4 regions of the Shewanella sp. SM87 genome follow, and region 2 is predicted to be linked to each of the others. Evidence: predicted binding sites of a transcription regulator. Region 2 holds the regulator's gene; each other region holds the start of a gene.
What was found. The regulator sigma-54, encoded in region 2, starts transcription at its own class of promoters, with help from an activator protein. The targets are predictions, from matches to a motif close to GTTGGCACGNNNNTNGNNT.

Region 1: L5M11_RS03495 (DUF3192 domain-containing protein) is a predicted target of sigma-54. The motif match lies at 5,417-5,435, and genes of this name have one in related genera.
Region 3: flhA (flagellar biosynthesis protein FlhA) is a predicted target of sigma-54. The motif match lies at 1,808-1,826, and genes of this name have one in related genera.
Region 4: norV (anaerobic nitric oxide reductase flavorubredoxin) is a predicted target of sigma-54. The motif match lies at 3,510-3,528, and genes of this name have one in related genera.

What each region holds. Positions count from the first base shown of each region.
Region 1 is NZ_JAKKSC010000003.1:120,355-128,034, forward strand. Features, by position in the region: gene L5M11_RS03465 (alkyl/aryl-sulfatase) at 1-1,361, opposite strand, end outside; gene L5M11_RS03470 (LysR family transcriptional regulator) at 1,485-2,426, shown strand; gene queF (NADPH-dependent 7-cyano-7-deazaguanine reductase QueF) at 2,509-3,366, opposite strand; gene syd (SecY-interacting protein) at 3,426-4,076, shown strand; gene L5M11_RS03485 (Zn-ribbon-containing protein) at 4,172-4,945, opposite strand; gene L5M11_RS03490 (hypothetical protein) at 4,945-5,328, opposite strand; gene L5M11_RS03495 (DUF3192 domain-containing protein) at 5,493-5,900, shown strand; gene L5M11_RS03500 (DUF2789 domain-containing protein) at 5,912-6,145, opposite strand; gene L5M11_RS03505 (GNAT family N-acetyltransferase) at 6,296-6,934, shown strand; gene L5M11_RS03510 (DUF962 domain-containing protein) at 6,927-7,232, shown strand.
Region 2 is NZ_JAKKSC010000006.1:119,074-126,753, forward strand. Features, by position in the region: gene mlaE (lipid asymmetry maintenance ABC transporter permease subunit MlaE) at 1-430, opposite strand, end outside; gene mlaF (phospholipid ABC transporter ATP-binding protein MlaF) at 427-1,245, opposite strand; gene L5M11_RS06865 (KpsF/GutQ family sugar-phosphate isomerase) at 1,889-2,866, shown strand; gene kdsC (3-deoxy-manno-octulosonate-8-phosphatase KdsC) at 2,866-3,417, shown strand; gene lptC (LPS export ABC transporter periplasmic protein LptC) at 3,414-3,974, shown strand; gene lptA (lipopolysaccharide transport periplasmic protein LptA) at 3,961-4,515, shown strand; gene lptB (LPS export ABC transporter ATP-binding protein) at 4,512-5,243, shown strand; gene L5M11_RS06890 (RNA polymerase factor sigma-54) at 5,351-6,829, shown strand; gene hpf (ribosome hibernation promoting factor) at 6,858-7,145, shown strand; gene ptsN (PTS IIA-like nitrogen regulatory protein PtsN) at 7,148-7,591, shown strand; gene rapZ (RNase adapter RapZ) at 7,588-7,680, shown strand, end outside.
Region 3 is NZ_JAKKSC010000001.1:170,721-178,400, reverse strand. Features, by position in the region: gene fliR (flagellar biosynthetic protein FliR) at 1-530, shown strand, start outside; gene flhB (flagellar biosynthesis protein FlhB) at 549-1,679, shown strand; gene flhA (flagellar biosynthesis protein FlhA) at 1,862-3,961, shown strand; gene flhF (flagellar biosynthesis protein FlhF) at 3,973-5,355, shown strand; gene L5M11_RS00795 (MinD/ParA family protein) at 5,360-6,241, shown strand; gene L5M11_RS00790 (RNA polymerase sigma factor FliA) at 6,234-6,947, shown strand; gene cheY (chemotaxis response regulator CheY) at 6,995-7,378, shown strand; gene L5M11_RS00780 (protein phosphatase CheZ) at 7,392-7,680, shown strand, end outside.
Region 4 is NZ_JAKKSC010000010.1:23,393-31,072, reverse strand. Features, by position in the region: gene gbpA (N-acetylglucosamine-binding protein GbpA) at 1-523, opposite strand, end outside; cyclic di-GMP riboswitch class I at 647-746, opposite strand; gene L5M11_RS09990 (TMEM165/GDT1 family protein) at 1,157-1,711, shown strand; gene norR (nitric oxide reductase transcriptional regulator NorR) at 1,762-3,369, opposite strand; gene norV (anaerobic nitric oxide reductase flavorubredoxin) at 3,596-5,125, shown strand; gene norW (NADH:flavorubredoxin reductase NorW) at 5,118-6,284, shown strand; gene katB (catalase KatB) at 6,400-7,680, opposite strand, start outside.

The sequences.
Region 1 (7,680 bases), on a different contig from region 2:
CCCATATACTCCACAAATTTCGTCGCTTCATCTTTTGTCGGTAGTGGGTTTAAGTTGGCGGGATTCATATCGAAATAGCCAAGGTACATGTTGTACACGGCTTTGGCATTATGGCTGTAGGTGCCATGGTAACCATTGGTGTACCAAGTATCGCGCACAGCCTTAGGGATAGTGGTTTGAATCGCATCGCCAATATCTTGAATACCCACGCCATTATTGGCTAAACGCAGGGTTTGATTATGCACTAGGCCATAGTTATCCCTTTGCATTCTTAAGTATTGGTTTATATCAGTATTGCCAAATACGGGGGCTGAGTGGGCAGTGAATATAACCTGTGCATCATTACCAAAATGAGTCAGTAATTCGTTGATATCCTTAGACCATTTTATCGCATCTCGAACTTTTGCCCCGCGTAAGGTATAAATGTTGTGCATGCCGTGGTAGGTGAGCTCAGCGGTCCACAATGCTTTCATTGAGGGAATATAGGTGGCCATTTCCGAGGCGGCTTCTGTGCCTGATGCATCCATAAACACCATGTCGATGCCATCAATGGTGAGTGTTTCCCACTTATCTTTGGCATTTAAGGTGACATCGGGTTTAACGTAGGTCACTTCGCCTTTGGATAATCCCTTAGCAAGTGCGGCATCGACAATGCCTTGATCGTTTCGCTCTAATGTTGCGCCGTATTGATAGGCGGCGCGGCGGCTCATGGCATTACCGGCAAGCACATTTTCGTCGACAATTTCTTTGGTGATGTTATTGGAACCATAGACTTTGACGTTTGGGAACATATCTTTGATGGCGCGGGAGCCGCCAAAATGATCTCCATGACTGTGGGAATAAATCATCGCGACTACGGGTAAGTTATTGCCCTCGGGCAAGTGTTTTAGCGCAAACTCGAGGGATAATTTTGCTGCTTCTTTGGTCAGCAGCACGTCATAAAGGATCCAACCCGTTTTACCGCGGATAAGGGTTAAGTTCGATAAGTCTGTGCCACGCACTTGATAAATGCCATCTGTGACCTTGTATAAGCCGTTAGACACCATATTCAATTGAGCTTGGCGATAAAGTGAAGGGTTTACTGTGTCTGGAGTTTTGTCGCCAATAAAGCTGAAATCGGCACGTAAAATGGCTGCTGTTGGTTCATCGAGTTCAGCAATAAGATTTTTAGAAAACTCTTCAAAGGCTTTTTTGTCAGCAAAATTAAGGCTTGCTGCTGAGGTTTTATTTACCGCAATGGTTTGCTCGGTGGCAGGCTTTCCCTGATAGTGCAGGCTGATATGTTCATGCTCGTGTTCAGCGGCCACGGCGCTTAAAGAGAAGCTTGCGATAATACTCATTGTCATCAAAGATTTTTGCATTATTTTACCTACCGAAAAGTGGGATAGTGTCGTTGATGGTTTGAGTATAGCCAGCTTGTGTATTTAGATAACTCGAGTTAGCTTGGGTTGTAATATTCATATAGTGAATGAGTGCACTCCCTTATGCCGACACGAAAGCCATTAGATTTAAATTTATTACGCGTGTTTATGGTGGTTTACCGTACTCGTTCATTCACCCAAGCGGCACAGGAGTTAGATTTAACTCAGTCTTCCGTGAGTAATGCGATAAGCCGGTTTAGGGCTTGGGTCGGGGAGTCGCTGTTTAATCGGGTTGGACGGGGAATTGAGCCTACATCGGTGGCAAGGGAGATGTACCGTAAATTTGAGCAGCCCATGGCGGATATTGAAACCGTATTACTGGGGTTTGAGCATTTTGATCCCAACACGAGCCAGCGGCGCTTTTATGTATATGCTAATGAGTCGGTTATCGAAGCGCTGCAATCAGGCGTGCAGGCTTTGTTACAGACTGCTGATATTGAAGTGATTTTCCGCGAGTCGCCGCCGCAGGAGGATGAGCTATATCGCGATATTTTGCTTGAGCGGGTAGCCGTTGCCATAGACATTAAGCCCGCGCAGCAAAGTTTGCTCTCGAGCAAATTGCTCTTTACCGAAAATTTAGTTTGTATCGCCAGTCGGCAGCATCCTCGTATTCAAGGTGCTATCACCCATGGGCAGTATTTTGAGGAGAAACACGTCTTTTTAAATATGCGGCGTTTTAATTTGACTGCAGGGGATTTGTTTACCGAAGGCGTGTTACCAAGGCGCAAAATGTACAGTGAGCAATCATCTTTATTGAGTATGTTTGCAACTGTTGGCAAAAGTGAGGCGATAGGCATAGCGCCTTTGCGGTACGCCAGTCAGTACGCTGAGATGTTCGGCTTACAGATTTTATCTATGCCCCTGAAAACTCGGCCAATTGATTTGTATATGGTGTGGAGCAGTAAATATACCCAAAACCCGAGCCATCAATGGTTACGGCGTTTATTGCTCAATGCGAGTGCAAACACTGTGAATAAAAAAGCTCTGAATCTAGCGAGCAGCTAGGGCTAGCGATTCAGAGCTTTGTTGCAGTTTTTAAACCTTATTTTCTATCTCAGATTGTTAATCTAATAGCCTAAGAAGGTCATTACTGTCTTGCGAGTCTGTGGCTTTCACCAGGTTGCTCGAAGTCACTGCGATAAGGGTTGATATCTAAACCACCGCGACGCGTGTAGCGGGCGTAAACTGTCAATTTAGTGCAATGGCAAAAACGTTTTAAATCGACGAAAATTCGCTCGACACATTGCTCGTGGAATTCGTTATGTTGGCGGAAAGAAATCAAATAGCGCAGCAGTTTCTCGCGATCGATTTTAGGGCCTTGATAACGGATCATCACGCTGCCCCAATCGGGTTGCGAAGTGATCAAACAGTTGGATTTCAGCAGGTTTGAATTAAGCGTTTCCGCGACCGTTTGCTTATCGTCTGTACTGTTAACTAAGTAATCAGGATTAAAACTATAATCGCTGACTTCAATATCGAGATCGTCAATACAAGTGCCTGGTAACTCAATAATACGCTGAATACCAAAGCTTTTTGGCTCGATAATCTTAACGCTAACATCACCTTGAGCACACTGACTTAAGTCTTGCACTAAGGTTTTTTGCAGTGAATCTAGGCTATCAAACTTGGTTTGATTAAAGCTATTGAGATACAGTTTGAACGATTTCGACTCAATCAGATTCAGGCTTTCATAGCTTAAATGAAATTCAGCTATGGCCACCATAGGCTTACCTTTGGCATTTAACCAAGACAGCTCATAACCCGTCCAGATATCGGCACCATGAAACGGTAACGTCCCAGTGAGTGCAATAGCATTACGGTTTAGTGAGCGTGGAACCCCTTGCAGCAGCGACGCATCATACTCGGCTTGGTAGTCGGTGGCTTTACCTAAAGTCAGGCCAACAAGCGCTTGCGCATCACTATAGGGATCGTGATTCTGTGTCATCAATACTGTTTCCATGTCAAAATAGGCGCACATTATACCTGAAATTGGATTGTGCTTAAGTGTCTTGTCTGCCCGCACTCGATAAATTTTTGCAAAACTATCATCAAGCTTACTTAACGAGTTTAGGTGAACTACCGCGTTATTACCCACAGGGTGAGCCTTCTGTGTGTATTCAGGGCGAATTTCAACCGGATCTTGAACAGGCTGTTTCTTGGCAGCCAGTGAAACGCAAAGTTGAAGGCTGTTTCGCCAATGTAGAGCATGCACTGGAGTTAACTTTATGGCCAGAGATCAATGATTTTTACGGTCATTATTTCTCCGCCCCAGTATTATTTGACTCTAAGTGGGGCACAGGGGAGTTACTGCAAGTCTGGAATGATGACGATTTTAACTGCCTGCAACAAAACTTGATTGGTCATCTGATGATGAAGAAAAAACTGAAGCAGTCACCGACTTGGTTTATCGGTCTGTTAGATGAGGGAGATAAAATGCTCACCATCAATAACAGTGATGGTAGCGTATGGATTGAAATCCCTGGTGAAGTGCAATCTGAGCAATTGTCCTCGAGTTTGACTGCGTTTATTGAAGCATTATCGCCACGGATAGCACCACCCGTTAAACATGAAGAACTACCTATGCCCGCATTAGAACATCCTGGTATTTTCGCCAGTTTTAAACGTATGTGGCAAAACCTTTTCGGTAAACGTTAACTTCTGTGAGCGACATTTTTATTATTAACCTAGGTATTAACTCAACCTAAGCGTGGCTTATTTTAGGTTGAGTTTTGCAAGGGGATAAACAGATGTTATTGATGATCCCAAGACAGATTCGACACTATGCGGCAAGGCTCGCAGCGAAAATGGAACATATCCAATAAAGGTTCATCGAGTTTCCAATCATGACTGCCACAACATGGGCAAGGTCGTGTTTTTTCTGAGGCCAAATCTTGGCCGCCAACGCGATATAAGTAGTAATAGGTCGGGATCTGAGTGAGATATTCGATACGACCGCGCAAATCCCAACCTCTGCGAAATAAATCACTGTCAGGACTCGATAATTCCTCTAGCGCGGCAAATTCTGCCTTAGTGGCCGCCGCCATTTGCAGCTCGTCGCAGGCTTGCCATTCGCTCTGCCAACGGATAATACGTTTATGATCGCCATTAAAGGTTGCGGGTATACGGTACAGGGGAATGGGCAATAAATTGTCGCCGCTGCGTAGGGGCGAGCACATATGCACAAAACTGGTGTATAGCAGTTGCCAGCTGGGTGTTTCGGTATTACTTACTTCAGAATTGATATCCTGACCAATAAACTTTTCCCGCGGCGCGAGTAGTTTAGCGTCGGTTAATTCTACTAAGGCTTTTTTGACCCAAGGGCTGTGATATTTGTGCGCTAAACTGCTTTTCTCTGGCATCAATAAACGCACTCTAAACTCACCGTCATTAAAGGCGACCGCAAATTCTCGTCCTAAGATTTGGCCATTAGCTCGATAGGCTTCAAGGAGCTGATTAATGGCCTTCTCGGCGGCAGATATCGTGGTGTCGGCGAAGCATTCGAAGCGCAGTTCAGTGACAAACATTAAGCTGTTTTTCCTTGGATTTCTAATAAGTTGATGCGTTGTTTAAGTTCAAGCAGTTCGTTTTTTAATTGCATTATTTCTGTTTTTTGCTGCTCAGCATGACGTTCAAAATACGCCTGTTGCATCTGCATGCGCTCGGCGAGCACAGCAAGGGTTAAGGTATCGTTAGTTGCGGGAACGTCAGTTGTAGGGCTGATAGTTTGCAACTCAGCTAAACGCTCGCGATCTGCCTTAGGCATAGATTTAAATTGCTGTAAGCCTTGGATCAATATAGGTAAAGGTAGGCTACTACCTAAACGGGTTTTAATTAAGGCAAGGCTCGGTACTTTACCGCAGGCTTCGAGCGAACGTGCGGCCGCTAATACTTGGTCAAGGGGACTCATAATTAGCAAAATTCCTTAATTTGTTGAATTGTTTAAACCAATTTTAAAATAATAATTAATTTTTTCATTTAAAAACAGTGTGTTGTCTTGTGGCATTTATTTTGCTTATTGTCCAGCCGAAATACCATTTTTTAAGCTTCAATAATAATTACACAGGATGTCATATGATGAACCATAAATTGAATAACAAACTTATCGCCATCACTTTTTTAGGGCTCGCAAGCTTAGGTCTTAGCGGCTGCGTGGTCAATGTCGGTGATGGAGAATCGGGCTGGGATAGCAGCGAATCTTGGGAGAAAGTGCAGGATAAAAATCGCACTAACTTAACCAAACTGAGCTTAGGTATGCCTAAAGACCAAGTGATGATCTTAATGGGCACCGCTGATTTTAGTGAAGCCTATATTCAACAAAGTGCTCAACAAGGTGAAGCCAATAAAGAAGTCTTAGTGTTGTTTTATCGTACCCAGCGTAATAATGGCGATGGAAAAACCACTAAGGATGAATGCACGCCTATCGTGCTGAGCAACAATGCCTTAGTGGGTTGGGGCGAAACGGCTTACGGTAAAATCTGAACCAACGAGTCTTATCGTTTACGTAGCTGAGTGTCTAATTGCTCAATGGGCTCAGTCCAGAGGGCATCGGCTTCTAAACCTTCAATGATAAAGCTCTTTTGGGCAGGGGTCCAAAAGGGCGCTTGGCTTAAATGGATGTGATGGTCGATATCATGGGTTGCAATAAACTGCGCTATGGCCTCGTCGCTACTGTCTAAACCGAGTTGCTCAAACAAGTGGCTTAAGTCTACCGGAGTTGTATCCATCATTATTTCCTTTTCAGTATAGTGCCTTCGTTTAGAGTAAGCGCCTGATTGAAAAATGCAATCTATGATTAAAATTTGCACTTTTTAGTTTCCTTGGTAGATTAACAGTTACGCATAAAAAAGTGTGAGCTAAGTCAAGGAATGCTAACGATGGACAATGAAATTCTGGAGGACTGCCGCGCAGTCTATTTGACCGCGGAAGACTTACGCATTGCCGCTTCTATTCTCTATAACGCTTACCATGATGATCCTTTTTTTGTCGATTCACTCTTTACCTCAGACAAAGCCGCTTATGAGCAAAAATTGCGCGCCGCAATCAGGGAAGAACTCAATACGTTATGGCAACAAAAACAAGCCCTCATAGGTTTATTCGACCATGAAAGACTCTTTGGGTTAGCCTGTGTAGTTACTCAAGAAGTGCCTTTAGGGGAAGGGCGTTATTGGCATTGGCGCTTAAAGATGTTGTTAGGTACAGGTTGGCAATCGACTCAAGCACTAATGAACAAAGAGTCCAGTATTATTGAACTTTTACCCAGTAAGCACTGCGGTATTTTGCAGTTTATTGCTCTTGCACCAAATGAACAGCACAAAGGACTTGGACATAAGTTAGTGCAAGCTGTGGTGAGTTGGTGTGATGAGCAGCCTGATTTGGATGGCATTGGTGTGTTTATCGCTCAGGAGAACCACTTGCAACTGTTTACTCAGCATGACTTTGTATCCATAGGCGAGCTGAGTATCGGCAGTATCCATGGCCAGCTTTTATTCTATTCGGTTCAACAAGATGACTAACTCTTATAAACGTTTCGCCGATTTTTATCCTTTCTATTTATCCCAACACCAGCACCCGACTTGTCGGCAATTACACTTTGTTGGCAGTTGTTTAGTTCTGCTGCTGATTGGCATTGCCTTGGTTTCACAAGCCTGGTGGCTATGCTGGTTTATTCCTATTGTTGGTTATGGTTTTGCATGGGTGGGACACTTCGTATTTGAGAAGAATCGACCCGCGACATTTCAGTATCCTTTTTACAGTTTGATGGCAGATTGGGTGATGTTTGCTCAGATGATCCGCCGCTTTTTTAAACATTAAAAAAATTGCCCGAGTGAGATGCCCATGCCAGTGTGAGAGATCGCTTACAAACGTTGTAGGACATAATGTTTTCTTTTTGATTGTTTTTTGTCCTGCAATGTTTAATTTTAAATAGAATCATTGGGTTGTATTTGTTTTTCTTTGGTTGGTCCGTAATTAATCTTGTAGTCCGTTCTTTGAGCCGAACAAAAACGTTAGGGTTAACGTAGAATTCACTCATGGCCAAAGCAAATGGATAGCAAGGAAAGCAAAACAGGCCAAAGGGACGCAAGAAGCAACGAATTAAGATTTCAAGGTTGAAATCGCTGACGGTAGGAAAACTGTCATTCGCCTCGGATAGGCTAAGGAAAAGCAGGATTGCTGGAAAAGCAGGATTGCTTTTCAAGGATGATTAGGGACAGTGAGTTGTATCGTCAGGATGATGAATTTCAGGAAGAATACAGGACAC
Region 2 (7,680 bases):
TCTGCCTTAATGGGTCAATCGCCATCATTTCTAAACTGGAAAGCTGCTCAGTACTTTTCATTAAACCAATTTCAGCGGTTAATGCTGAACCCGCCCGTCCCGCAAACAATAACGCGGTAACAACTGGCCCTAACTCACGCAGTAAACTGAGCGCCACCATAGGACCTAAGCTTTCTTCGGTGCCAAAACCAACTAAAATGTTATAGCCTTGCAGTGCGAGCACCATGCCGATAAAGAGTCCTGAGACTAAAATAATCACCATAGATTGCACACCGACCACATAAATCTGGCGCACTAATAATGGAAAACCTTTACGCACGCGTGGCCAGCGAAAAATCGCACCCCACAGCATAAGGCCTGCACGGCCAAAACCGAGCACTAGCTCAATCGCGCTGCGGCCTAAGTCGGCAATACTGTCGATTAACTTCACTTGCCAACTCCTTTTGCCATTAATTCTTGCTGGTAATCATTTGCCGGATAATGGAACGGCACAGGGCCGTCCGGAGCACCTTGAATAAACTGTTTCAGCTGCGGATTATCAGCGTACTTTAATTCTTCAGGGGTACCGTGGGCGATGACTTTTTTGTCAGCCACCACATATACATAATCGGCAATGCCAAGCACTTCATCCACATCGTGGGACACCACAATTGAAGTCAGATTCAGTGCATCGGATAACTCACGAATAAGCTTTACTAACACGCCCATCGATATTGGGTCTTGCCCTGCAAAAGGCTCATCGTACATCACCATTTCAGGTTCAAGCGCTATGGCTCTAGCCAATGCGGCGCGGCGTTGCATACCACCGGATAACTCGCTTGGCATCATCTGAGCTGCACCACGTAAACCTACGGCTTCAAGCTTCATCAGCACGATAGTGCGAATAATGTCTTCAGGCAGTCCAGAATGTTCACGCAGTGCAAACGCCACGTTATCGAACACATTAATGTCGGTAAACAGCGCGCCACTTTGAAACAGCATGCTCATCCGCTTACGCAGACTAAATAATTCATTGCGACTCACGCCATGGATATCGTGACCGTCGAATAACACTTGTCCATGGTCAGGCGTTAATTGGCCGCCAATCAATTTCAACAGGGTCGTTTTGCCTATGCCGCTCGGCCCCATGATCGCCGTCACCTTGCCCCTTGGAATGGACAGGCTAATATCTTCATATATCACACGCTGACCGCGGCTAAACCCCAAATTACGGATCTCAACCAACGGCGTTTGTTCTTGAGTCATGCTTGATTCCGACATTTGCAAATGAGGTGATCCTAGTCTTCCGAGACTGACCAATCGAAGAGCCGCAAATTGTACGTAATTGCGCTTTAACCTACAACCGAATCGACACTATCGCCCTGCGATACTTTCAATTTGCCTCATTTACAGCGAAAATGCGCCCTAAGTTTTCACTCTGCACAGGTAAAATGTTACTTAATGTTTTCAACCTAGTTGCAGAATTGGCAGTATTGGCTAATTCGTTCGCACTTAGCTCACTCTTTGCCCACTTTTATCGGGGAGAGTCGATACGCAATTGCGCAATAGAGGCATCCCATAGGGTAATACCCGCTGCGATATGGAATAAATCCATTGAAATAAACGACAAAGACGATGATATTGCTCAAGACCTTCTGCCGCTAAACACGTTATTGTGCGTGAATAGCTAACGCAGCTGAACTTGACGAGTCGGATCAATCGCTCTAGCCTGCCGCAATTGTTTTGCTGTTTTCGGTAATAAACCACAGTAAGACATAAGCTAAATTGTCTGAAAACAAACTAATACTTGGCAGAAAGCCTATTACATATCATCTTTATCGCGTACCAAATTGTGCTATTCCAATCCCATCAATGGGGCGATAAAGACAATGCAAAAAGAGAGATAGACATGGTAGACAAATCACAACTGCGCCAATGGGGTTGTAAAGTTATCGACATTGAAAAGTCAGCCCTAGACAATCTTTATCAATATGTTGATTCGGCTGAATTTGCAGAAGCTTGCGAGTTGATCCTCAACTGCACAGGCAAAGTGATTGTCATGGGAATGGGCAAATCGGGCCATATCGGCAATAAGATTTCTGCCACCCTCGCCAGCACAGGAACGCCCGCATTTTTTGTGCATCCGGGTGAAGCCAGCCACGGCGATCTGGGTGTATTGGCCGATAACGATGTGATTTTAGCGATTTCAAATTCCGGTGAGTCGAGCGAAATCCTCACCTTAATGCCGGTCATCCAACGTATGGGCGTGCCCGTTATCGCGGTAACAGGTAAACCCGAATCGAACATGGCGCGATTATCTAAAGTGCATTTATGTATTGAAGTCCCAGAAGAGGCTTGCCCACTTGGACTTGCCCCCACCTCAAGTACCACAGCAACCTTAGTGATGGGCGATGCCATCGCCATTGCGCTGCTGCAAGCAAAAGGCTTTACCCGTGATGATTTTGCTATGTCCCATCCCGGCGGTGCATTAGGACGTAAGTTACTGTTAAAAGTCTGCGATGTCATGCATAGCGGTGATGACTTACCGCTCGTCAACCACGATATTTGCATCACAGAAGCTCTGTACGAAATCTCCAAGAAAGGCTTAGGCATGACGGCGATTATTGATGATCAGCGCAAGCTGGTTGGTATCTTCACCGACGGTGATTTACGCCGCGTTATTGATGCCGAAGTGAATTTACGCACGACGCCCATTGCCGATGTGATGACCCGTAACTGCGTCACGATCACGGATAATGTATTGGCCGCCCAAGCGCTGCAAGTGATGGACTCAAAAAACATCAACGGATTAATTGTTATTGATAAAGACCGCCATCCTATCGGCGCTCTTAACATGCTAGACATGGTTAAAGCAGGAGTCATTTAATGCCACAGCAAGGATTTTACGGCCCAATCAGTGATGATGTGTGGCAACGCGCACAAAAGATTAAACTGTTAATCTGTGACGTCGATGGGGTGTTTTCCGACGGCCGTATTTACTTGAGTAATAGCGGCGAAGAGCTCAAAGCCTTCCATACCCGCGATGGTTATGGCGTGCGCTCACTCCTCACCAGCGGTTTCAACCTCGCCGTGATCACAGGACGTCAATCCAAAATCGTTGAAAACCGTATGACAGCCCTTGGTGTTACCCATATTTACCAAGGCGTAGACAATAAGTTCGAGCCCTATGAAGCATTGCTCGCACTTTATGGTGTCACCCCAGAAGAAGTGGCTTATATCGGTGATGATATTGTCGATCTCCCCGTGATGAATGTCGTCGGTTTAGCGGTCAGTGTTGCTGACGGCCACCCCTATGTACGCCAACACGCCCATTTTGTGACTACGCTCAATGGTGGCCACGGTGCACTGCGTGAACTCACAGATCTGTTACTCCTAAGTCAAAATAAATTCACTTCGGCCCATGGAATGAGTATATGAGTCGTGTGACACTCGCGATTATCGCTTTTTTTGGAACCGCACTAGCGCTTTACTGGCAGGTCCAGAACAAACACAGCGGTGATTCCGATAACAGAGTAAAAGATCAAAATACCCCAGATTTCATCGTTGAAGATCTGCGCAGTGTTGAGTTCAATGAGCAAGGACTAGTGAATAGCCGTGTGACGGCGAAACACATGGAACATTATGATTCAACGAATCAAACTTTCTTTACTCAACCTGTTTATCTTGTTTATCCAGACCAAGGTAAAGCACAATGGCAACTCAGGGCAGATCAGGGCAAGCTAAACAAGGAAACTGGCAAGGTTGTATTAGAAAATAATGTTATTATCGATGCCATTAGCCCAGAAGAACCGATTCAGACCTTGTCCACCAGTTATCTGGAACTCGATCTCAACACTATGATAATGACCTCTGACCGTACCATTTACGTCACAGGGAAAGATTTTAATATTCAAGGCCAAGGCCTTTATGCCGACCTCAACGCGCAAGAAGTGCAATTGACCAGTCAGGTAGTAGGAACATATGAAGCAAAATAACGTATTACTTGCCAGCCTAATGCTAATTATGAGCATGAGTGCTTTTGCGAAAGTCGGCGACTTAAAGCAAGAAGTCACAATTAAAGCTGTGAGCCAAACTGCGGATATCAAAAACAACCAGATCATCTTCTTTGGTCCGGTGGAAGTTACCCAAGGCTCAATAAAAATCCAAGCAAATGAACTGCGTGCATTTTCCGCTGAAGGTGAAAATAGCAAAACTTTGGTCGCCACAGGCAACCCTGCTACGTATAGCCAAATATTAGACGATGGCCGTCCTGCATCGGCCAGCGCGAAAGAAATTCGTTACGATATGGCAAGCCGCACCTTAACACTGAAAGGTATGGCGTCATTAGATCAAGCAGGTAGCCAAGTTACAGGCAATTTAATCCGCTATAACATGATTCAACAGAAATTGATGGCCGAAAGTACTGGCAGTGGTGACGATCGCGTGATCACTATTATTCAGCCTGAAAACTATCAAGATGATGCTAAATCAGACGCTCCGGCGGATAAACCTGTAAAAAAGCAGGACTCTAAATGACCCAAATCACCTTAAGAGCACAAAATCTGGCGAAAAGTTACAAGAGTCGCCAAGTGGTTAAAGACGTCAGTCTGACGGTAAAAACCGGTCAAGTCGTTGGCCTACTCGGTCCAAACGGTGCAGGTAAAACCACGACCTTTTACATGGTTGTCGGGCTAGTGAAGAGCGATAAGGGACATATCTTTATCGACGATGATGATTTAACCGCAGATCCTATGCATCTACGTGCCCGCAAAGGCATAGGTTACTTACCGCAAGAAGCCAGTATCTTTCGTAAGCTAACTGTTCATGACAACATCATGGCCGTACTGCAAACTCGTAAAGAACTTAAAAACGAAGAACGAGAAGAAGAACTAGAACATCTGCTCGAAGAGTTTCATATCACCCACATCCGTGACAGCCAAGGCATGTCATTGTCGGGTGGCGAACGTCGTCGCGTCGAAATTGCGCGGGCTTTAGCCGCTAATCCTAAGTTCATTTTGCTCGATGAACCGTTTGCCGGCGTCGATCCTATTTCGGTTATCGACATCAAGAAGATTATCGAACAACTCAAAAGTCGCGGCCTTGGCGTACTGATCACAGACCATAATGTCCGCGAGACATTAGATGTATGTGAACATGCTTATATTGTGAGTCACGGAAACCTGATTGCCGAAGGAACTCCAGCAGAGATCTTAGACAATCAGCAAGTTAGGGCTGTGTACTTAGGTGAACAATTCAGGCTATAGTTAATCGAGCGAAGCCAATGGAGGCAATTTACACCGCCATTGGGCTTCACTCAAAATGATAATAAGCGACCTCATCCAACAATAATAACGTAGGGATCAGCGGTAACATGAAAGCGTCACTCCAGCTCAAACTGGGTCAACAGTTAACCATGACGCCACAACTACAACAGGCTATACGTCTGTTGCAACTGTCGTCATTAGAACTGCAGCAAGAGATCCAGCAAGCATTAGATTCTAATCCCCTTCTCGAGCTGGAAGAGGATCAATTCGACGCCACTAAAACCCCTGTAAACCAAACGCTATCCGATACGGATTTCAGTGAATCTAGCACTCTGCCACCAGAAAAAGACAGCTCCACCATAGACACGGCAGAGTCGCTAACCAAAGAATCCATGCCCGATGAGCTCCCCATGGACACCACATGGGATGAAGTGTTTACCGCCTCCCCAAACTCAGGCCCCGGCGGCAGTCGTGAAGACGATATGCCCTTCCAAGGCGAGACCAGTGAAGGTTTGTACGAACACTTAGAATGGCAAAAAAACCTCACGCCGTTTTCTGAAACCGATTTAGCCATTGCCACCGCCATTATTGATGCCATCGACGATCAGGGCTATCTCACCCAAAGCACTGAAGAAATTCTCGAAGCCATGGGTAATCCTGAAGTTGAGCTTGACGAAGTCGAAGCCGTACTCAAGCGCATTCAGCATTTTGATCCCATAGGCGTTGCTGCACGCGATTTAAGTGAATGCCTGCTGATCCAACTGTCGCATTTCGCCGCTGATACTCCCAACCTAGAAAACGCCCGCATGCTGATCAAAGATCATTTAGATCTGATCGCCGCCCGTGATTTTAGGTTATTGATGCGTAAGACTAAATTAAAAGAAGATGAATTAAGGGATGGTATAGCACTCATCCAAACCCTCAATCCTCGCCCAGGTTTGTTGATCACGCCCAATAATGACGAATACGTTATCCCAGATGTGTCTGTGTCGAAGAAAAATGGCCGCTGGGTCGTTGAGCTTAATCCTGACTGCATGCCCAAAATCAATGTAAATCAACATTATGCTTCTATGGCACGCAGCACAAAAAACCAAGCCGATAGCCAATTTATTCGCGGCCATCTGCAAGAGGCTAAATGGTTTATTAAGAGTCTAGAAAGCCGTAACGACACTTTGCTTAAAGTTGCTAATTGCATAGTGCAATATCAGCAAGGTTTCTTTGAGTACGGTGAAGAAGCCATGAAGCCTATGGTGCTTAACGATATTGCCGAAGCGGTAGAAATGCATGAGTCCACCATCTCACGGGTCACAACTCAAAAATACATGCATACCCCTAAGGGACTTTTTGAACTAAAATACTTCTTCTCTAGCCACGTCGGTACTGACGATGGTGGTGAGTGCTCATCCACAGCAATCAGAGCCTTTATAAAGAAACTGGTGGCAGCGGAAAACCAGAAAAAACCATTAAGCGATAGCAAGATGGCACAACTTCTGGCAGAACAAGGGATCAACGTAGCCCGCAGAACCATTGCGAAGTACCGAGAGGCTATGCTTATTCCACCTTCTAATCAGCGTAAAAGTTTATAACCTACAGTGGATATCGGAGGACGTTTCTATGCAAATAAACCTAAGTGGACACCATGTCGAAATTACCGAATCGTTACGTGCATATGTAGAAGAAAAGTTTTCAAAACTTGAACGCCATTTCGAACAGATCAATAATGTGCACGTTGTGCTCAATGTTGAGAAAATGCAACAAATTGCTGAAGCGAGAATAAACCTCATAGGTGGTGAAGTTTTTGCTACTTCAGAGCATGCTGACATGTATGCCGCTATAGACGCCCTGATTGACAAGCTTGACCGTCAGGTTATTAAACACAAAGAGAAGTTAACAAAACACTAATAATGGAACTTTGTACCATACTGCGGCCGGAGTGCACTACCTGCGCCACTCCGGGCAGCAAGAAAAAGGTACTGGAACTCATCAGCGACTTAGTCGCTGCCCAGTACCCGACCCTCTCATCTCAAGAGATATTCGAAAGCCTAGTGGCGCGCGAAAAGATGGGGAGCACAGGTATAGGTAACGGCATCGCCATTCCACATGGTCGACTAGCCGATATAGATCAGCCCATTGCCATACTAATTAAGTGTGAAGAGCCGATAGCATTTGATGCTATCGATAAGCAACCTGTTGATATTTTATTTGCACTACTGGTGCCTGCAGACCAATGTCAGCAGCACTTAAGTACCTTGTCTTGCATGGCCGAAAAGCTGAGCGACAAGCAAATATTAAAGCAATTACGCAAGACGCATGATGAAACGGAACTCTATCAGGTAATCACTGGATGAAACTGGTCATAGTGTCGGGCCGCTCAGGCTCAGGCAAATCTGTCGCCCTTAGGGTACTCGAAGATCTCGGCTATTATTGTGTCGATAAC
Region 3 (7,680 bases), on a different contig from region 2:
TGGTGATGCAAGTCTTTGTGCTCACCGGACAGATCATTGGTATGCAGACCAGTTTAGGCTTTGCCTCTATGGTTGACCCTGGTTCTGGCCAACAAACACCCGTTATCGGTAACTTTTTCCTTTTATTGGCGACATTGATTTTCTTAGCTGTGGACGGCCATCTTTTGATGATCCGTATGCTAGTGGCAAGCTTTGAAACTTTGCCAATTTCTAATCAAGGCTTAACACTGACAAGTTATCGATCGCTGGCTGATTGGGGGTCGTATATGTTTGGTGCGGCACTCACTATGTCGATATCTGCGATTATCGCCTTGTTATTAGTCAACTTGTCCTTCGGGGTCATGACCCGCGCCGCGCCGCAATTGAATATTTTCTCTATTGGTTTTCCGATCACTATGATTGGTGGACTGTTTATTCTGTGGTTAACCCTAACACCGGTAATGGCACACTTCGATGAAGTATGGTCGACGGCTCAAGTGCTGCTTTGCGATATGTTAGCGCTCCAATGTAACGCTGATGGCTTGATATGATGGGATTAGGAGAAGCCCATGGCTGAAGAATCAAGTGGCGAACGTACAGAGGAACCCACGGGGAGGCGTCTAGAACAGGCGCGAACAAAAGGACAGATTGCACGTTCGAAAGAACTTGGAACTGCAGCGGTATTAATTTCGGCAGCATGTGGGTTTTATATGCTAGGCCCAAGCTTGGCCATTAGCCTAACTCGGGTGTTTGAAATTGTATTTACCATGGATAGGGCGCAAATTTTTGATACTAATGAAATGTTCAAAGTGTGGGGCGTTGTTGCGAGTGAAATAGCCTGGCCCATGGCTAAAATTATGCTACTGATTGTGGTTGTTGCGTTTATCGGTAATGTCTCTCTTGGAGGGATCAATTTTTCGACCCAAGCTATGATGCCAAAAGCCAGTAAAATGAGTCCCCTTGCTGGTTTTAAACGCATGTTTGGCGTACAGGCTCTGGTTGAACTCACCAAAGGCATTGCAAAATTTTCGGTAGTAGCGTTTTCTGCTTATTTTTTATTAAGCTTCTATTTCAATGACATCATGTTGCTGTCTAGCGACCATCTTCCAGGTAATGTTTACCATGCATTAGATTTGTTGGTTTGGATGTTTATCCTGTTATGTTCCTCGATTTTGTTTATTGTCGTCATCGATGTGCCGTTCCAAATTTGGAATCACAACAAGCAACTTAAGATGACCAAACAAGAAGTAAAAGATGAATATAAAGACACTGAGGGCAAACCTGAGGTGAAAGGGCATATACGGCAGATGCAACGTGAACTAGCACAAAGGCGTATGATGGCTGAAGTGCCAAATGCCGATGTGATTGTCGTTAACCCTGAGCATTTTGCCGTTGCGATTAAATACGATGTGCAGCGCTCTGCGGCTCCCTTTGTGATAGCGAAAGGTGTTGATGATGTGGCCTTTAAAATACGTGAGATTGCCCGCGCGCACAATATTGCGATTGTCTCGGCCCCACCACTTGCAAGGGCGATTTACCATACGACTAAGTTAGACCAGCAGATCCCTGAAGGTTTGTTTACTGCTGTCGCACAGATTTTGGCTTATGTATTCCAGCTGCGCCAATATCAAAAAGGACGCGGCCGTAAACCTATTCCTGTCCCACTTAATCAACCTATACCAGATGAATTGAAATATTGAACCACTAGTCTCAGATGGTAGTCATTGGTAAAGCTGATGATGTCGAGTTCATTTGTTTTTTATAGCTAATTTTATGTATATCAATCAGTCACAGTACATATCTTTCCTTCATTAATGGCTTTAATCTTGTTGGCGCGTTTTTTGCTTTATGCTATTACACGTCAAAGTTTAGGTTATAGCGAATGGATGTTAAAGCGACTCTTGGTCAAGTAAAACAAATTAGGCTCAGCACTTTTAAAGGCATTGGCACGCCGGTGGTTGTGCTTGCTGCATTGGCCATGATTGTTTTACCTATCCCTCCATTTCTATTAGACATACTCTTTTCATTCAACATTGCGTTAGCTCTCATCGTATTGCTGGTGGCTATTTATACCGATAGACCCTTAGATTTTGCTGCCTTCCCAACTGTGTTACTGGTGGCGACGTTATTACGTCTTGCGCTCAACGTTGCCTCTACTCGTGTGGTTTTACTTGAGGGTCATAATGGCGGTGATGCCGCGGGTAAGGTGATTGAAGCCTTCGGTTCTGTGGTTATCGGTGGTAACTATGCCGTTGGTTTAGTGGTCTTTATCATTTTGATTATCATCAACTTTGCGGTAGTGACTAAAGGTGCAGGTCGTATCGCAGAAGTTAGCGCCCGTTTTACCTTGGATGCTATGCCTGGTAAGCAAATGGCAATCGATGCCGATTTAAATGCCGGAACCTTAAACCAAGACCAAGCGAGATTACGCCGTGCTGAAGTGACCCGTGAAGCCGATTTCTATGGTGCGATGGACGGTGCGTCCAAATTCGTTAAAGGGGATGCAATTGCCGGTATCATGATCTTAGTGATCAATATCGTAGGTGGTTTCATCATAGGGATTGTGCAGCATGGCTTAAGTTTCTCTGAAGCGGTTGAAATTTATACCTTACTGACTATCGGTGATGGTTTAGTGGCGCAGATCCCTGGTCTATTATTGTCAATCGCCGCGGCCTTGATGGTGACTCGTCAAAATGAGTCGGGTGATATGGGCCAAATGATGATGAGTCAGATGTTTGACAGTCATAAGTCATTGGGTATCGCCGCCGGAGTCCTGTTTGTCATGGGTATTGTTCCTGGTATGCCACACATGGCGTTTTTAAGCTTTGCCTTTATGACTGCTGGTGCAGCTTATTTTGTTTATAAACGAAATGAAAACAAACGTCTTAAAGCGCTAGAACAAGTGAAATCGGGCCCAATAGAAAGACAAGATAAAGAGCCTAAAGAGCTAGGTTGGGACGATGTACATCATGTTGATACTATTGGTCTTGAGGTTGGATATCGTTTGATCCCTCTGGTAGACAAGGGCCAAGGTGGCGAGTTACTGAGCCGTATCAAAGGCGTACGTAAAAAGTTATCCCAAGAACTAGGCTTCTTAGTGCCCGCGGTGCATATTCGCGATAACTTAGATTTATCGCCTAATGCTTATCGCATTTCATTAATGGGCGTCGTCGTCGGAGAGGCAGATATTCGTCATGATTGCGAATTGGCGATCAACCCTGGTCAAGTCTATGGCAAACTCGATGGTATCGAAACGCGCGATCCCGCTTTTGGCCTAGAAGCGGTATGGATCGCTCCTGAGTTACGTGAGCACGCACAAACATTAGGTTATACCGTCGTCGATGCCGCCACTGTTGTTGCAACTCATATTAGTCAATTACTCACAAATAATGCCGCTAAGTTGTTAGGCTACGAAGAAGTGCAACAACTGATGGATATGCTTGCGAAGCACTCACCTAAGCTGGTTGATGGCTTTATTCCAGATATCATGCCACTAGGACATGTCGTAAAAGTGATGCAGAACCTATTAAATGAAGGGGTTTCAGTTAGAGACTTGCGTACTATAGTGCAAACTTTGTTAGAATATGGCACTAAGAGCAATGATACTGAAGTCTTGACTGCCGCTGTACGTATCGCTTTGAAACGTATGATAGTTCAGGAAATCTCAGGCCCAGAGCTCGAAATCCCCGTCATTACTTTGGCGCCAGAGTTGGAACAGATGTTGCATCAGTCAATGCAAGCAACCGGTGGTGATGGTCCTAATATTGAACCCGGTCTTGCAGAACGCATGCAGCAGTCCCTTGCCGATGCGGCTCAGAAGCAAGAAATGGTCGGACAACCCGCCATATTGTTGACGTCAGGTATGTTACGCGCGACGCTGTCACGCTTTGTTAAACATACTATTCCTAATCTCAGAGTCATTTCATATCAAGAAATACCTGATGAGAAGCAAATACGTATCGTATCTGCAGTCGGCCAGTAGAGGACGCATAAGTGAAGATTAAACGATTTTTTGCCAAAGACATGCGCGCCGCACTGGCCCAAGTGAAAGAAACACTCGGCTCAGATGCCGTCATTATGTCAAATAAAAAAGTGAACGGTGGCATCGAAATTGTCGCTGCCGTTGACTATGACGAACCTAAAGCGAAAACTGCAGCCACTGCGCCAGCACCGACCTTTATGGACGTTAGCGACGATCTCGTGTCCCTAGGTGCTAAGCAGCCAGTTCGTGTAGAAACTCGCGCTAAGCCAGCCGCACCAGCAGATTCATTACAAGCCTTACTTGAGAAGCAGCAAAGCCGTTTGAATCAACAAATGTCACATCAGCAAGTTGATGCCGAGTTACCTGCATGGGCTAAGGGCTTACAAGCCCCTACTGCTGTGAAACCAGAACGTCGTGAAGCGCCTTCCTCGTTTGATAAAAAGCCACAAACATCACAGAAACAAAGTGCTGATATTGAGGCTATGCGTGATGAATTAGCATCATTGCGTAATTTACTGACACATCAAGTATCCTCCTTGATGACGGAACATAAAAAACGCATCGATCCCGTCGGTGCTATGCTCGAAGCCAAATTGCTTGAGGCTGAATTCTCCCCTGCGGTTGCGAATAAATTAGCCGCGCTGAGCCAGCATTATACGCCGGCTGAATTAGTCAGAGCATTACCACAAAGTCTCGCTAATATGCTTGATAATCAGGGCGATGACATTGTTAAGCAGGGCGGGGTGGTTGCATTAGTTGGTCCTACTGGCGTTGGTAAAACAACGTCATTAGCTAAACTTGCTGCCCGTTTTGCGGCACATCATGGTGCTGAACATGTTGCTTTAATTACCACAGATCATTATCGCATCGGAGCCTATGAGCAATTAGCAACTTATGGCAAAATAATGGGCTGCCCAGTAAAGCAAGCTCATGATCTAAATGAATTAGAGCAAATTCTCTATCAGTTTAGGAATCGCAAGCTAGTATTGATAGATACGGCTGGCATGGGACAGCGAGATATGCGCCTTTACCAGCAACTTGATAATTTAACTGCAAATAGCAGGATACCTATCCGCAGTTATCTGGTACTGTCTGCGACAGGGCAGCGCCGTGTGCTGCAAGATGCAGTCAATCATTTTAAACGCATTCCCCTATCTGGTGTCGTTCTCACAAAACTCGATGAATCTGTGTCGTTAGCAGGGGCATTAAGTGTGTTGATCCAAAACGGATTACCATTAAGTTATATTACTGATGGACAAAGAGTTCCTGAAGATATGAAAGTTGCGGATACCCTAGATTTAGCCCAGCAGGCACTCGCAGCGTTAGATAGTACAGAACAACAATCATTACAAGACACAGCGTGGTCAGATAATATGGCCTGTGCATTTGAGTAGATTTATGACCCTGGATCAAGCAAGTGGTTTACGTATGATGAATCAACCCTATAACGAAAAAGTGAAAGTAATCGCGGTCACTGGTGGCAAAGGAGGCGTGGGTAAAACCAGCGTTTCTATTAATACTGCTGTGGCATTAGCCGAAAAAGGCAAGCGTGTCTTGGTACTTGACGCTGACCTTGGCTTAGCAAACGTCGACGTCATGCTGGGTATTCGTGCCGAGCGTAACCTCTCTCATGTTCTCTCTGGTGATGCAGAGCTTGACGATATTATCGTTCGTGGTCCAAAGGGGATAGGCATAGTACCAGCCACCTCAGGAACACAGGGGATGGTGGAATTAAGCCCGGCGCAACATGCTGGATTAATCCGTGCATTTAGTGAGATGCGGACTCAGTTTGATATTCTAGTCGTAGATACAGCGGCTGGGATCTCAGATATGGTGCTCAGTTTCTCACGTGCTTCGCAGGATGTGCTAGTCGTTGTTTGTGATGAACCCACTTCGATTACCGATGCCTACGCCCTGATTAAAATTCTCAGCCGTGAGCATGGCGTGTTCCGTTTTAAAATAGTTGCCAATATGGTGCGTAGTTTACGCGAAGGTATGGAATTATTTGCTAAACTCAGTAAAGTGACCGACAGATTTTTAGATGTTGCACTTGAATTAGTCGCCACGATTCCATTTGACGAAAACTTACGTAAATCAGTTCGTAAACAAAAATTGGTGATTGAAGCTTATCCTAAATCACCAGCGGCGATTGCGTATCAAGGATTGGCAAATAAAATTTTGAGCTGGCCTGTGCCGCAGCAACCTGGTGGGCATTTGGAGTTTTTCGTTGAGCGTTTAGTACAACGACCAGATTTTCAAGAGGAAAAAACGAGTGAATAAAGCCGCTGCGTATACTTGTTTAGACAATAAATCGTCGATCGTTGAACAGTATGCTCCGTTGGTTAAAAGAATTGCGCATCATTTACTCGCCAGACTACCTGCATCTGTGCAGTTAGATGATTTACTCCAAGCTGGGATGATGGGGTTACTAGAAGCATCATCCAAGTTTGATGGTGGCAAGGGGGCGAAATTTGAAACCTTCGCCGGCATACGCATACGTGGAGCCATGTTAGATGAAATTCGTCGTGGCGACTGGGTCCCTCGTTCCGTTCATCGTAACAATCGTAAGGTTGCACACGCTATTGATGAGTTAGAGCAAGAACTGGGCCGTGATGCACGCGACACAGAAATTGCAGAAAAACTTGATATGACGCTCGATGAGTACCATCATATTCTTAACGATGTTTCTGTCGGAAAAATCATAGGGATAGAAGATTTAGGCGTATCTCAGGATATACTTACAGTGAGTGATCGGTCCGATGATGATTCATTTGAAGCATTAGCTGAGAACCAATTTCATTCTGCTCTGGTTGATGCAATTAAATTATTGCCTGAAAGAGATGCATTAGTGTTATCCCTGTACTACGATGAAGCATTGAATTTAAAAGAGATTGGCGCCATTCTTGAAGTCAGTGAATCGCGGGTTAGCCAGATATTAAGTCAGGCAATGTTGCGATTGAAAGCTAAACTCAAGCACTGGACATAAGTATAATTATTAATCGAGCATAGAATGTCAGCTCACCGGAGGAAACCTTGGACAAGAATATGAAGATTCTCATTGTTGACGATTTTTCGACAATGAGGCGTATCATCAAGAACTTGTTGCGAGACTTGGGGTTTAATAACACCCAAGAAGCAGACGATGGCTCAACAGCCCTGCCGATGTTGCAAAAGGGGGATTTTGATTTTGTTGTTACAGATTGGAATATGCCTGGTATGCAAGGAATCGATCTGTTAAAAGCAATTCGCGCTGATGATTCGCTAAAGCATTTACCCGTATTAATGGTGACTGCTGAAGCAAAACGTGAACAGATTATTGCTGCCGCTCAAGCGGGAGTGAATGGTTATGTGGTTAAGCCTTTTACCGCTGCAACGCTGAAAGAGAAGTTAGATAAAATATTCGAACGACTCGCTTGAGCAAGGATGAGCTATGAAGTCACAAACATCAGGGCTCATCACGCTCGAGCAAGCTCAGCATTTAGTTGAATTATTAAGTGCAGGTGAGCAAAGTCAGGCAGATGATTTATTTCGGGAGCTTGCTGCTCCACTGCAACGAGAATTATTCGAAGAAGTAGGTAAATTAACTCGGCAACTTCATAGTGCGCTGATGGATTTTCAAGTTGATAATCGTCTTGCTGAATTAGCCAATACAGAGATCCCCGATGCCAAGCAACGTTTAAATTACGTTATTGACATGACCGAACAAGCTGCAAATAAAA
Region 4 (7,680 bases), on a different contig from region 2:
TGCGACCTTCTGGCACGTAACAGTCATGGGTCACTAACTTAGGCGGCTGTTCCATGCCACCATCAACTACGCAAAAGGGGGCTAAGTCAAAGCTCGCTCGGCTCAAAGCTTGGTTTGGGTTCCAATCTTGGCGAGTTAAATAGTAACGCCAATTACGGGTGACATGATTTGCTGTGAACTGCCAACTGAATTTATTCCAGCCCGCTTTAATATCCGTCTTTGCCCAACGGCTCGGGCTTTGTTCATCCAAAGGTGAAAAAGCACCATTGCCAGCACTCGCCAGTTTGCCATCAGCAGGACCTGATTCAGGAAAACCCGATGGCCCCTCAACACTTTGTGGCTCCCATTGCACCGCACCACAATTGGCATTTTTACCTGTTTTACAGGCATATGAACGCGATTCAGGTGCCACAACATAACCGTGCGCCTGCGCAGAGATACTCACAAACGCATTCGTCGCCATTACTGCCGCGGCCAATAAACTCAATTTAGAAATAGGGGAAAAAACAGTAGGATTTGCCACTTTAATGCACTCCATTGATTGCCTATCATCCTAAACATAATGATAGGCTTAGATATAAAAGTGGTATTTGGGCAAACAACAGCATTAAACAGCAGTCGTTTATCTTTCACAGAAATCGAATTCTGCGGCAACTCCGCTATCTTAGTTCACTAAAAAATCCATTTACAACCTTAGACCGGAAGCTTTGCGTCCTAACTTTTCAATTAGTTTGCCAAATACAGTCGTTATCATTGAGTCACTACGAGTTAACAGTATGTAACCAAGTAGAAATGACTTGGCTAAATTAGCAACAAAAGACAACGTTGTCAAAAAATAATTCATTTATATTCATTAAGTTACAGAATGTGAATCGGTATTTTTCTGACACCCGTCAAACATTTATCAGCACCTACTGTTATAAACTCGTGCTTGAAACTAAATCTTACCTAGGTATAATGCCCACCTCGCTTCGGGGGAGTAGCTAACTGGATTTCGAGCCATCGTCATCTAGGGTGAACATCAACATACTTGGCAACATGCCATGGTGTTCACAGCAAATCATAGATTTGCCCAGCAAGACCTGAGCACAATGACCGCACCTAGGGGTGGACGGTTTATTGTGCTTATGTCATAACCACCCCTAAAGGATCACACTTGGAAGCCCTACTTGCCTCAACCTTTACGGTTGCTATCGCCGAAATTGGTGATAAAACTCAATTACTTGCACTAATCCTCGCCGCAAGATTTAAAAATAAAACCGCCATTATTTTAGGTATTTTGCTGTCGACATTATTTAACCATTTTGCCGCAGCTTGGATTGGCCAATGGGCCATTAACTGGGTAAGCCCAGATCTTGCACGTTATTTAGTGGCCGCGTCCTTCTTTGCAATCGCTCTTTGGGTGTTAATCCCCGATAAAGTCGATGCAGAAGAGAGCCGTTTCTATAAAATGGGCCCCTTTCTCGCCACCTTTATCCTGTTTTTTATCGCCGAAATGGGGGATAAAACACAAATCGCAACTGTGGTATTAGCCGCAAAATACGATTCATTAACTATGGTGGTTGCAGGCACAACCTTAGGCATGCTGCTTGCTAACGTACCCGTAGTGATCGCAGGCCACTTCAGCGCCGAAAAATTACCTATGTTGTGGATACACCGTGGCTGCGCCGTATTGTTCGCACTCTTAGGCGTAGCAACACTGTTCTTCTAAGAATCGAGGCTGTGGTTTTGCTGCAGAATAAAATTTCTTCACGCAATATTTTATTCTTTTAAACCTAACCGTTTTGCAAGTCGGTGCAAATTACCTGTATCGATTTGCAATATTCTTGCACACGCAGCCCAATTTTGTTGATTCGCGGCTAAAACTTGGCGAATAAGTTGACGCTGATATCTCTCAGTCGCAGCCTTAAGCCCCAGCATAACACTGGAATTATCTTGCGATTGTCCCTCACGACAGGCCGACTCAGACCTAAATGCTAATTCACTGGCTGGCGTTGCGGCATCTGATGGCCTATCTTCGTCGACTGTTCTGTGTGCTTGATTCATCAAAGAATCGAGCTGAAAATGTTTATTACTTAAGCTGATGTAAGTCGTTTTTAGCTCGGCTTTCGCCAACACCGCAGCCCTGTGTATCGCATGCTCTAGCTCACGCACATTACCCGGCCATGTGTATTGCTCTAATAACTGCTGCGCTGCGGGTGTGATATTGATATGGGTGAGTCCTAACTTCGCTTTACAACGTTCAAGAAAAAAACCTGTCAGCATGACAATATCTTGCCCACGCTCTCTTAATGGTGCTACGTGGATAGGAAACACGCTCAACCTATGGTAAAGATCGAAACGAAAGCGCCCTTCCGTTGCCTCTTGGTGCAAAATTCGATTAGTGGCGGCAATAATCCGAGTATTCACTTTTAGGCTCTTATCACTGCCCACTCGCTGTAATTCACCGTATTGTAAAACCCTCAATAACTTAGCTTGCAGCCCCAAGGGAAGCTCCCCGATTTCATCTAAAAACAAGGTCCCCTTGTCAGCGAGTTCAAACTTGCCTTGCCTATGACTGATTGCCCCCGTAAATGCCCCTTTTACATGTCCAAATAACTCGCTTTCGGCGACGGACTCCGGCAATGCAGCGCAGTTCAAATAGATAAGTGATTTATCGGCTCTGGTCGATTGATTATGTATCGCCGCGGCCACTAACTCCTTACCCACGCCAGTTTCGCCGGTAATTAATACCGATAAATCCGTGCCTGCCACGGCACTTATCTGCTGCTTTAGCGATTGGATCTGTGTGGATTGCCCTATGATCTCCTGCTGACTAGCAGGACGATTGAGCACCTCAGTGCCATTGGAAACTTCAACAACTTGGGATTCTAGCTGTTGCATCAATAACGCAGTATTAAGACTGGCTGCGGCCAGTGCACTGATCACACGCAACTCGCTATCACTAAAACCATCAAACTGATGAGGGTTGAAACCATCAATGGTGAGCGCCCCAATTAAGCGATCGTTCGCGATTAGTGGTAAACCAATGCAAGCATGTACATGTAAGTTCGCACTATGATGTGGAATTAAACCATCATACGGATCGGGAAGTTCACTGTCGGCCGGGAAACGAACCACATCGCCAGCACGGGCGATAGCCTCTAATCTCGGATGTTCACTAATTTGAAAGCGCCGCCCTAACACTTCGGCAAAGAGCCCATCTATCGCCAAGGGGACAAATTGCTGCTCCCGAAATGCCAATAATGCCGCAGCATCACAATTGACACGCCGCCTGACCACTGCCAACAAACGCTCAAATCTGTCTTGCGTCGACACGCCGACAGTTAAATCTAAGGCTAACTGAGTTAAATCAGCATGGGCACTCATAGCACATCCACAGTCAAATAAAGTCATATTGACAACAGTGTAATGTCAATTTGACAAATATCAAATTGTCATTATGACACCAGCAAGTAATTTCAAATGTTGAAATACGTTAATACCAATAAAAATCAACACCTTATAATGTTGGCATAGTGAGTGCAATAAGAGATTTAACTAAATAAGCAAGATTTACGTAGCGCATTCATTATTAATTATCACAGGTGTATTTATGACTATTCATGTAAAAAACAATATCCACTGGGTGGGCCAACGCGATTGGGAAGTGCAAGATTTTCATGGTACTGAGTACAAGATAACTAAAGGCACAAGCTACAATAGCTACCTTATCCGTGAAGAAAAAACCGTGTTAATTGATACAGTTGATCATCGGTTTAGCCAGCAATTCTTACAAAATCTTGAAGCTGAAATTAATCTAACCGACATAGACTATATTGTGATGAACCATGCAGAGGAAGACCACTCAGGCGCCCTGACTGCATTAATGGCCAAAATTCCTAACACTCCAATTTACTGCAGTGAAAATGCGGTCGACTCCATTGTAGGACATCACCACCACCCAGAATGGAATTTCATTACCGTAAAAACAGGGGATAGTTTAGCGATAGGCAATGGTAAGCAACTGATATTTATCGAAGCACCTATGTTGCATTGGCCAGATAGCATGATGACATACCTCACCGAAGATGCGGTTTTATTCAGTAACGATGCCTTTGGCCAACACTATTGCGACGAACATTTATTCAATGATGAGGTTGATCAAAATGAATTAATGGAACAATGCCTACGGTACTACTCAAACATTTTAACGCCCTTTAGCAGCCTAGTGACGGCTAAAATTCACGAAGTATTAAGCTTTAATTTACCTGTAGATATGATCGCAACTTCACATGGCATTGTGTGGCGTGATAATCCAGCCCAAATTATTCACCAATATTTAGCTTGGGCCGACGCTTATCAAGAAGACCGCATCACGATTTTCTACGACTCTATGTCCAATAATACTCGCATGATGGCCGACGGTATTGCTCAAGGTATCCATGATGTTGACCCCAATGTAGCGGTAAAAGTGTATAACGTCGCACGTCATGATAAAAACGAAATCCTTGCACAGGCATTTAGGTCAAAAGGTATTTTAGTCGGCTCATCCACCATGAATAATGTGATGATGCCTAAAATTGCCGCCATGCTTGAAGAAATTACGGGCCTGCGTTTTCGCAATAAAAAGGCGGCAGCTTTTGGTAGTTATGGCTGGAATGGCGGCGCAGTCGATAGAATTCACACTCGTTTGATGGATGCTGGTTTTGAAACCTCAGTGGGATTAAAAGTCAAATGGCGTCCCGATCGAGATGCGATGCAAGAATGCCGTCAGCACGGCCAGCGAATCGCGCGAGAATGGGCATTGCGTCCCCTCGATAGTGCTAATAGTCGCTCTATCATTAATCAAGTCATGTCAAAACCTAACCAAGCCACCACAGCCAGTCAAATAGCTGAAAATACTGCTACTAATAACGTCCCTGTGACGGCACCGATTGCAACAAAAGCGTGCGAATTAAATGATACACAATCAATGATTTGCACCGTTTGCCAATGGGTTTACGACCCTGAAAAAGGAGAGCCTAATCAAGATGTCATTGCTGGCACACCTTGGACTCAAGTGGCCGAAGACTTCCTCTGTCCCGAATGTGGCCTAGGTAAAAGCGTTTTCGCTATCATAAAAAATGAGGTGACTAATGTCTAAACCTATCGTCATTATCGGCAGTGGATTCGCGGCATATCAGCTAGTCAAAACACTGCGACGTTTAAACCGCGAACAACCGATTACAGTTATCACAGCCGACTCTGGTGACGAATACCATAAACCAGATTTAAGCCATGTGTTTAGCCTTAAAAAAATGGCGTCAGACCTCATAAAATTGACCGCGACTGAATTTGCACATGAGCAACAAATTGATGTAATAAATCACTGTGAAGTCATAAAAATAGATAAAGTTCGTCAGGTAGTCTGTTGCCATCAAGGACGCGAAATTGCGTACAAAAAATTAGTGCTTGCCACGGGTGCACGACCCTTTATTCCACCTATAGAGGGGGATGGCGTCGATATCATCCACACAGTTAACAGCTTAATGGAGTATCAGGCCTGCGAAGCAGACATCCATGGCGCGAGGAGAGTACTGGTTATCGGTGCTGGTTTGGTCGGAGTTGAACTGGCAATGGACTTAGCAACTGCAGGTAAGCAAGTGTTTTTGGTCGATCCACAAGCGAGCTTAATGCCGAATATGCTACCCGAAATGTTAAGCCACAAACTGACCGCTGTACTAAAGCAGTATAACGTCACAGTGCAATTGCAAACCCGAGTCAGCCAACTGCAACACCAAGATGGCAGTATCTCTGTGTGCCTAGATAATGACCAGCGGTTTATTTGTGATGCGGTTATCTGTGCAGCGGGACTTCTCCCTAACAGTCAACTTGCCCAGCATGCGGGGCTAGAGGTCAATAAAGGTATCGTCGTTAACGAATGCTTACAAACCAACGATGCCCATATTTATGCGCTAGGTGATTGCGCCCAAATCAACGGCCAAAATAGGGCCTATTTGCAACCTGCGTTACTGAGCGCCAATGCGCTAGCGAACACATTACTGAACCAACCGACAGCAGTGAATTTTCCCGCCATGCTAATTAAAGTGAAAACGCCACTGTTACCTATGCAGCTCAGCGGTATAACAGTGAATGGCGTCCATCGCTGGCAAGTCGATATTGATGCTCAAGGAAGCTGTATTAAAGCATTCGACGTGGATGAAACATTTATAGGATTTATCGTAACCGAGGATAAAATGCAGCAAGCATTTGGATTGTTAAAGCAACTAAATAGCCCTAACGCAGCACTCATTGCAGCCTAAGAGCACATTAACGAGAATGTTAATATTGTTGTCGCTGATAATAAAAACTGAGTAGAGGCTTCCTACTCAGTTTTATCGTTTCTACTATTATTCAAACATTCGCAACAGCAACAGTTTAAAGACCTAATGCCAGTTTAATACGTTGTCCGTAATCCGCATCGGCTTGAGTAAAATGCGCCACCATACGTTGCTGCACATCTAAACTCGCTTGACTTAATGAACCCGAAATTGTTGCCACTAGGCGCGCTTTCTCCGCTTCAGAGAAGATGCGATACAAATTACCCGCTTGGGTGTAATCGTCTTGGTTATAACGGCTATAACGCGCCGCTTCACCTTCTAAACGCAATGGTGGTTCGCTAAAGTTTACTGGCTCAACCAAGGCATCAGCAGTGCTGTTCGGGCCATAGTTTGCCGAAGCGTCGCCACTCGTTTGACTGCCATGGTAAGGGCATTGTGTGCCCGCCATCGCACCTGCACGTTGATGGTGATTTGCCTTAGCGGCATGCGGGCAGTTCACTGGCAATTGGTTGTAGTTAGTACCAATGCGGTAACGCTGCGCATCGGCATAGGCAAATAAACGCGCTTGTAACATCTTGTCAGGTGAAGCCCCAACCCCTGGGACCAAATTACTCGGTGCTAATGCCACTTGCTCAACTTCAGCAAAGTAGTTTTGTGGTAGACGATTCAGTTCTAATACACCAATCTCAAGTAATGGATAGTCGCTATGCGGCCAAACCTTAGTTAAATCAAATGGATTGATATGGTAAGTATTGGCATCTGCCTCAGGCATAATCTGCACATTAACCGTCCAACGCGGGAAGTTACCATCAGTAATAGCAACCACCATATCGCGCTGCGATGAATCGGGATCAATCCCTTTTAATTTATCAGCCTGTTCATTGGTTAAGTTGACCACACCTTGTTGCGATTTAAAGTGGAACTTCACCCAGAAACGCTCGCCCTTGGCATTCCACAGCGAGAAAGTGTGTGAACCATAACCGTGCATTTGACGGTAGTTCGCAGGAATACCACGATCCGACATCAAAATGGTCACTTGATGCATAGCTTCAGGATTCAATGACCAAAAGTCCCACATAGCCTGCGGATCTTTTAAGTTTGTCTTAGGATTACGCTTTTGCGTATGGATAAAGTCTGGAAACTTAATCCCATCTCGTAAGAAAAAGGTCGGCGTATTGTTACCCACGATATCGTGATTACCACGGGTAGTATAAAAACGTAAACCAAAGCCGCGTGGATCGCGCTCTGCGTCGGCAGAACCCATTTCTCCACCTACGGTTGAGAAACGAATAAAGGTTTCGGTTTGCTTACCAACACCATTGAAATGGTCAGCAATGGTGTAATCGCTTAAATCTTTAGTCAGCGTAAATGTGCCGTA